2 regions of the Halomonas sp. KX33721 genome follow, and region 2 is predicted to be linked to the other one. Evidence: predicted binding sites of a transcription regulator. Region 2 holds the regulator's gene; the other holds the start of a gene.
What was found. Region 2 encodes sigma-54, which starts transcription at its own class of promoters, with help from an activator protein. Its sites were predicted from a motif close to TGGCACNNNNNTTGCTNT; they were not measured.
Positions count from the first base shown of each region.

Region 1: urtA (urea ABC transporter substrate-binding protein) is a predicted target of sigma-54. The motif match lies at 1,894-1,911, and genes of this name have one in related genera.

Region 1 is NZ_LVIA01000042.1:20,800-24,958, reverse strand. Features, by position in the region: gene urtB (urea ABC transporter permease subunit UrtB) at 1-313, opposite strand, end outside; gene urtA (urea ABC transporter substrate-binding protein) at 397-1,749, opposite strand; gene A3220_RS14745 (tripartite tricarboxylate transporter permease) at 2,131-3,630, opposite strand; gene A3220_RS14740 (tripartite tricarboxylate transporter TctB family protein) at 3,680-4,159, opposite strand, start outside.
Region 2 is NZ_LVIA01000012.1:23,326-27,484, forward strand. Features, by position in the region: gene rapZ (RNase adapter RapZ) at 1-838, opposite strand, end outside; gene ptsN (PTS IIA-like nitrogen regulatory protein PtsN) at 904-1,371, opposite strand; gene raiA (ribosome-associated translation inhibitor RaiA) at 1,376-1,684, opposite strand; gene A3220_RS04245 (RNA polymerase factor sigma-54) at 1,782-3,197, opposite strand; gene lptB (LPS export ABC transporter ATP-binding protein) at 3,303-4,061, opposite strand; gene lptA (lipopolysaccharide transport periplasmic protein LptA) at 4,073-4,159, opposite strand, start outside.

The DNA of each region.
Region 1 (4,159 bases), on a different contig from region 2:
CGTTAGTCAGCGCATCGGCCACCGACCAGTCACGGCCGCGATTATCCAGCACCAGCACGAAGCGGCCATCGTCAGTGCGCTGCAGGCGGCCATCCAGCAGTGCCTGCAGCCAGTCGCGGGCGCGCTCATCGTCGCTTTGTAGAATAGCGGTAATGGCTTCGCCTTTATCGCGGTAGGAGTCCACATCCAGCGCGGTCAACAGCGCGAGTGCGGCTTGGTCATCGGGAGTCGAGGAGCTGCTTTGTGCCTGCGCCGACACGGCGGTGCCGAGCAGCATCAGGCACAGTAGCCCCAAGGAAAGGAAACGCCTCATGGGGTTCTTCCTTTGGTGATCAAATGGGAGAGGTAGCGTGCTCCCCTACTGCGCCATTGCGCTGGCGCAGTAGGGGACGAAAGTTACTCGGCGAGTGCCGCTTCGGCTTCTTCTGCTGCGGTGCTGCCACCACAGGAACCGTTCACAACGTTAAAGTTGCCGCACTCCATGGGCTTGCGCCAATCAGAGATCAGGTCACGGGAGCCCGGCAGGTAATCCGACCACGCATCACCGGCCACGGTAGAGGGCGTTTGCCAGACGATATCGAACTGACCATTATCCTGAACTTCACCGATCAACACCGGCTTGGTGATGTGGTGGTTGGGCATCATGGCGGCATAGCCACCGGAAAGGTTAGGCACGGTCACGCCGATAATCGCGTCTTTCACCGTATCCACGTCGATGGTACCCGCTTTACGCACCGCTTCGGCCCACATGTTGAAGCCGATGTAGTGCGCTTCCATGGGGTCGTTGGTCACCGCCATCTCGTCACCGGTGTGCTCGATCCAAGCGTCGATGAAGTCGTAGTTGGCGTCGGTGTCCACGCTCATGAAGTAGTTCCAGGCGGCCAGGTGGCCCACTAGCGGCGCGGTGTCGATACCGGAAAGCTCCTGCTCACCCACCGAGAAGGCAATCACCGGAATGTCGGCGGCATCGATGCCTTGGTTAGCCAGCTCGCGGTAGAACGGCACGTTGGCATCGCCGTTAATGGTGGAGACCACCGCCGTGGGCTTGCCCTCTTCGCCAAAGCGGCGGATTTCGGAGACGATGTTCTGCCAGTCCGAGTGACCAAACGGCGTGTAGTTGACCATGATGTCTTCTTCGGCCACACCGTGCTCATCTTTCAGGAACGCTTCCAAGATGCGGTTGGTGGTGCGCGGGTAGACGTAGTCGGTGCCGATCAGCGCGAAGCGTTCGATACCGACTTCGTTGATCAAATACTCAACGGCAGGAATGGCCTGCTGGTTGGGGGCGGCACCGGTGTAGAAGACGTTTTCAGACGACTCTTCGCCTTCGTACTGCACCGGGTAGAAAAGCAGGCCATTCAGCTCTTCCACCACCGGCAGCACCGCTTTACGGGAGACGGAGGTCCAGTTGCCGAAGATCACATCCACTTCTTCCTGGGCCAGCAGCTCGCGGGCGCGCTCGGCAAACAGCGGCCAGTTAGACGCGGGGTCAACCACCACGGCTTCTAGCTGACGGCCAAGCAGGCCACCGGCTTCGTTCTGCTGCTCGATGAGCATTTCCACGGTGTCTTTCAGGGTCGATTCACTGATGGCCATGGTGCCGGAGAGCGAGTGCAGAATACCGACTTTGATGGGGTCGTCGTCTTGGGCAACCGCTTGCACGCTGGCGCCCATCACAGCGGCGGTGACCAGGGCAGTGGCGAAACGGCTAAGGGTACGTGGGTGTGTCTTGCGCTGCAGTGTGGTCACTTGAACCTCCTTGCGCCCCTTATGGTTAGGGCTCGTGTTTGGGGTACCGCGACCAAGCGTTGTCGTTATTGAGGCGACGGGGCACTTGGTGCGTCCACTCGTGGGTCGCGAGCCATGGCTCGTTATTCACACGTCGCTATTCATTCTGCAAGGGGTGCGCCAGATTAAAGCAAAGACTATTAATAAAAATAGAATCAAATACTTAGCAGTTTTCAAAAAACACTGTTTTATGCCGCGTGCACAAATATGACGCAATTAGTAAGCCGTCATGCACGCTTGTTATGCACCAATAGGATGCCTTGCACCACAAGAGGGTATTGTCACCGCCAATAAAAAAGCGCCCTAGGAGACCTAGAGCGCCAAGGAGTAAAGCGTTGGCGTTTACTTAGCCGCCGCAGCCGCCTTGCTACGCCGCTTTTTCAGCAGCGGCAGGCCCAGGGAGAGCACCGCGATGACCAGTAGCGCCAGCGAGATCGGCTTATCGATAAAGGTGGTCCAGTCGCCACCAGAGATCTGCAGCGCCCGGCGCATGGACTCTTCCATAATGTTACCCAGGATCAGCGCAAGGATCAGCGGCGCAGTGGGGAAGCCAAACAGGCGCATGCCCAAGCCCAACAGGCCAAAGCCCAACAGCAGCAGCAGGTCGAAGACGCTAAAGCTCATGCCGTAAACGCCGATCATGCAGAAGATCAGAATCATCGACAGCAGCAGCGGGCGCGGCAGGTCGAGGATTTTAGCGATCAGCGGGATCAGCGGCAGGTTCAGTACCAGCAGGAAGATGTTGCCGATGTACATACTGGCAATCACGCCCCAGAACACATCCGGACGTTGCTCCAGCATCATCGGGCCAGGGGTGACGCCCATTACCAGCAGCGCGCCCAGCAGTACCGCCGTAGTGCCGGAACCCGGTACACCCAGGGTTAACAGCGGCACGAAAGAGCCGGTACAGGCGGCGTTGTTCGCCGCTTCCGGAGCGGCCACGCCCTTAATGTTGCCCTGGCCAAAGGTGTCGCCATCTTTCGCCAGGCGCTTCTCCATGCTATAGCCCAGGAAAGAGCCAATGGTGGCGCCCGCCCCCGGCAATACGCCGGTAAAGAAGCCCAGTACGGAGCTGCGGCTGATGGGGCCAGCAATTTTCTTCACTTCACTACCGCTCAGCTTGAGCGAGCCGATGGCATTGCGCGGAGCTTCCTTGCCACCGCCCCCACGCAGCAGCATGTAGAACACTTCCGCCAGGGCGAAGATACCCAGCGCCACTACCAGAAAGTCGATACCGTCGAGCAGTTGAATCGAGTTGAAGGTAAAGCGCTCGGTACCGGTTTGCGTGTCGATCCCCACAATCGAGATCATCACACCCACTACCGCCGCAATCAGGCCTTTTACCAAGGATTTATCCGACAGTGACACCACCGCCGTTAAGCCCAGCACCATCAGTGCAAAGTACTCAGCAGGGCCAAAGCTCACCGCCACTTTGGAGAGCAGCGGTGCCACCAGCATCAAAAAGATCACCGATACCGTACCGCCGATAAAGGAGGCATACGCCGCAATGGCCAGTGCCTTACCCGCCATGCCCTGCTTGGCCATCGGGTAGCCGTCAAAGGAGGTTGCCACCGTGCCCGCCACGCCGGGGGCGTTGAGCAGAATGGATGAGGTCGAGCCGCCGAAAATAGCGCCGTAATAGACCCCTGCCATCAGAATCAAACCGGAGGAGGGCTCCATGGCAAAGGTAATCGGAATCATCAGCGCCAGCGCGCTGATCGGCCCCAGGCCTGGCAGCATACCGATAATGGTACCGGCAAACACACCGGCGAAAACGTAAGCGATATTGATTGGCTCAAGCGCGATGCCAAAGCCATACATCAGATTGTTTAAGGCATCCATGGGAGTGTCTCGCGTTAAAACCCGCTAAGCGTGCGTCAGCACGCCCTGCTTAGAACGGCAGTACGCCGGTGGGTAGGTAAACATCCATTACCCGTGTCATGGTCAGGTAAAGGGCCAGCACCACACCCAGCGATGCCGCCAGGTTGACGCCGTGGCGGCGATAGCCGTAGTAGGCGGTTAAACCAACGCTTAAGAGCGTGGAAGCCAAGACAAAGCCCAGCGGCACCAGCAAAAACGCATAGGCGGCGATGGCTAACGAGGTCACAATGACACGCGCCCAGGGGGTGAACAGCAGCGGGCCGTTGGTGGCCTCATGGTCGATCTCATCGGCCCCGGCAATAGCGCTCGGCTTTTCAAAAAACAGCAGCGCCGCCAGCAGCAGCAGAGACACGCCCAATACTTTGGGGAACAGGTCGGAATCCACCGGACGCGGTAAGGGGAACGTCGGGATTTGCCAAGCCATGGCTAAATAAGCAGCCGCCACCAGCGCCAGTACAAGCGCTAGCCACTGGTTAGTATTCAATCGGGT
Region 2 (4,159 bases):
GTCTCAACTGTACTTCTCCGGTCTGTTTAACCAGCTTTTTAGCAAGCTGTTCGGCCATATAAACAGAGCGGTGTTGCCCGCCGGTGCAGCCAATAGCCACGGTTATATAACTTCGCTGGCTATTTTGGTAAGCCGGAAGCCACTTTTCCAACCAAGCCTGAATATCATTGGTCATTGCCTCGACCATTGGGTAGCTACTTAAAAACGCCACTATATTAGCATCACGCCCTGTAAATTGGCGCAGGGTAGGGTCCCAATAAGGGTTGGGCAGGCAGCGAACATCGAAGACTAAGTCGGCATCCATGGGTACGCCGCGTTTGTAGCCAAACGACTCAAACGTCAGTGTTAGCTGATCTTTTCGCTGGTGGGCGACTTGATCAGTAATGCGGCGTCTCAGGTCATGCACGGATAAGCGCGACGTATCGATCAACAAGTCAGCGAGATCGCGAATTTCAAGCAGCGTCTCTTCTTCTTTATTGATGGCCTCTTCCAACGTCATTTCGCTATCCCGGGTAAGCGGGTGGCGACGGCGGGTGGCTGAGTAACGCTCCAAAAGAATGCGCGCATCCGTGGTCAGATAGATGACCTGAAAACGAATTTCTCGCTGGCGTAGTTCTTCCAGTAAAGCTGGGAGGCGTTCAAGCGCCGTAGGAAGGTTGCGCGCGTCAATGCTCACTGCTAAGTGAGTGCGCTCGCCTTGCTCACGTAGTTCATCAACTAATGAGCCCAGCAGCATGGCGGGTAAATTGTCGATAGCGTAGTAGCCAAGATCCTCTAGCGCTTGTAAGGCGATAGATTTACCGGACCCTGAACGGCCGCTAATGATCACCAGTTGCATAGCGTCTCTCTTGGCTTGCATGGGAGGAAATTATCGCTGCGTGCAGTGGCCACCGCCCATAAAGCCTAGGCGGCTTGTTCGCGAATCTTGGCGGTAATAAGTGCTAAGAGTTCGCGCTGACTATCGGCTTTACGTAACTGCTGACGCGTATGGGCGTCGTTCATAATAGTAGCCACTTGGCCAAGCAGTGCTAGGTGGGTGTCATCTGCCTCTTCTGGTACCAGCAGCACAAACACAAGATCCACCGGGTCGCCATCAATGGCGTCGAAGTCTACTGGCTCAGCAAGCTTTAAAAAGCCAGCAATGGGTGCGCTACAGTGAGGACTGCGAGCGTGGGGGATGGCAACCCCGTTGCCTATCCCCGTACTGCCTAGTCGCTCGCGGCCAATGAGTCGGCTAAACACCTCTTGGCTATCTAGGCTGGGTGTATTTTGGGCGATAAAGGTGCTGAAAAACTCCAGCACCCGTTTTTTGCTGCCCCCGGGAACGTCATAAAGCACGCGCTCCGGGGGGAGGATGGTTTCCAACGTCATTGAGTTAACGCACACCAGCGCCCTGGGCGCGAGCTTGTGCTTTTTCCTTATGTTTAACGAGTTGACGATCGATTTTGTCTGCTAGCGCATCAATAGCGGCATACATGTCGTTATCAAGCGCTTCGGCGTGAAGGTCTGCACCGGCAGCGTGCAGTGTGCAGGCTGCTTGCTGGCGCTCCTTCTCAACAGATAAGGTCACTTGCACCGTGGTAATGTTGTCGTAGTGGCGTTCAACGCGCTGCAGCTTTTCGTTAACGTAGTCGCGCAAGGCGTCAGTCAGTTCAACGTGATGACCAGTGATGTTTACTTGCATTGACGTGCTCCTTATCCATCGGACTGTACTTCGATTGTAACCCTTTTTACGCTATTGCAAAGCCCTTGCGTTGAGTTTGTTCATACGTACCGCTTAACTAGCGTAAACGGCGGCGCTCACTTGACGAGGGAATGCCCATTGACTCCCGATATTTTGCGACAGTACGCCGTGCAACGCTAATGCTCTCCTCTTCAAGCAGAGTCACCAAGCGGCTATCGGAGAGCGGTTTTCCTGAGGGCTCATCCTGAATCAGCTTTTTGATGCGGGCGCGAATGGCTGTGCTGGAGTGGCTGTCGCCGCCGTCTTGGCCGCTTACCTGGCTTGAGAAGAAGTACTTAAGCTCGAAAACGCCCCGCGGCGTGTGAATAAATTTCTGCGTGGTCACACGAGATATGGTGGATTCGTGCATCTCTACCGCTTCAGCAATATCCGCTAAAATCAGCGGTTTCATTGCTTCTTCGCCATGCTCCAGAAAGCCAATTTGGCGTGCAATAATTTCACGCCCAACTCGTAGCAGCGTGTCATTGCGACTCGATAAGCTTTTGATCAGCCAGCGGGCTTCTTGGAGGTGCTCTTTGAGGAACTGGTTGTCTTGGCTTTTGTCTGCGCGTTTGATCAAGCTGGCGTAGTCGGGCTGTATACGCAAGCGTGGTAGTGCTTCTGGATTGAGCTCTAAATGCCAACCTTCATTGTCGTGCCGAACGACTAGGTCGGGGGTGATGTAGCTGTCGTCGGTAACGCCATAGGTGCTCCCAGGGCGTGGGTCAAGGCTGCGAATTAAACGGATGACATCGTCAAGCTGCTCGTCATCAAGGCTTAAACGGCGCTTGAGAAGCCGCATATCGTCTTTGCCTAATGCTTCCAAAAACTGGCGAACCAGCCGTTTGGCGGGCATTAGCAGAGGGGTGTCCTCAGGTAGTGAGGCGAGTTGCAGCATCAGGCATTCACGCAGGTCTCGGGCAAAGACGCCGGTGGGCTCAAATTGCTGCAAGCGCAGCAGGGTATTTTCCACTTCCCGCTGGCTTAAGCTGTCATGGCCTTGGGCTTTTAATCCTTCCCGAATGTCATTAAGCGGCTGGGTGAGATAGCCGTTGGCATCCAGCGCATCAATCAGGCTTTCCGCGATGGCGTATTCTCGCGGGCTAAAGTCTGTCATGGCCAGTTGCCATAGCAGGTGGCCATGTAGGCTTTGTCCAGCGGCTTGGCGTTCGAAGTCGGGGCCTTCACTGTTGCCACCCAGGCTGCCTATGTCTTGATAGGTATCTGACCAGTCACTGTCGACGGAGAGTTCGTTGGGGATGCTCTCGGACCACTCAGCCTCTTGAGGCTCACTGACAGCCTGCTCGCCAAACTCATCTTCTTGCTCAAGCATGGGATTGGCATCTAGCGCTTGCTGAATTTCTTGACGAAGGTCCAGCGTCGATAGCTGAAGCAGGGCGATAGCCTGCTGCAGCTGAGGTGTCATGGTCAGCTGTGTGCCGATACGCAATTGGAGAGAAGCTTTCATGACCATCTGAGAACCACTCGTTAATCAGAAAGCTCCACCCTAGAGTGAGTTATGGCTTGGTGCAAGTGCAATAAGCATGCCACTAAAAGAAATGCTTCTGCAGGTCACTGTTTAAAGGCGGAAATCAGCGCCTAAATAGACATCTCGAACCTTCTGGTTGTTGAGGATTTCCTGGGCGTTTCCACTGGCAATGATGTGACCGTCGCCAACAATGTAGGCAATATCACAAATATCCAGCGTTTCACGAACGTTATGGTCGGTGATCAATACACCAATGTGGCGTTTCTTTAACGCTCGAATGATAGCTTTAATTTCCCCAACGGAAATCGGGTCAACCCCGGCAAAAGGTTCATCCAGCAGGATAAAGGCCGGTTCGGTGGCCAAAGAGCGGGCGATTTCAACACGGCGGCGTTCGCCCCCAGAAAGACTCATGCCTAAGTTGTCGCGTATATGAGTGATGTGAAAATCTTCAAGTAGTAACTCAAGTTGTGCTTCCCGGGCGCTTCGATCAAGCTCTTTGCGTGTCTCTAAAATGGCCATAATGTTGTCAGCCACGGAGAGCTTGCGGAAGATGGAAGCTTCCTGGGGTAGATAACCAATCCCTGCCATGGCGCGTTCATGCATAGGAGCATGAGTGAGGTCAAGGTCGTCAATGCCTACTTTGCCCGCATCCAATTTGACCAACCCCACAATCATATAAAACGAGGTGGTTTTACCTGCACCATTAGGGCCAAGTAGCCCAACCACGCTACCTTGAGTGATTTCCAGATTAATATCTTTAACCACACGGCGGCGCTTATAGCTCTTCGCTAAATGATGGGCGTAGAGCGTTTTTACTGGTGTGGGGGCTGGGGATGTTGATGCTGCCACGTGGCCACTTCCTATTGTTCGGGCTGAAGGGTCATACGAATACGCTGATTTTCACTGCCGCTAACGTCAGAGCGTGCTTGTACTACTTCTTGATCGAT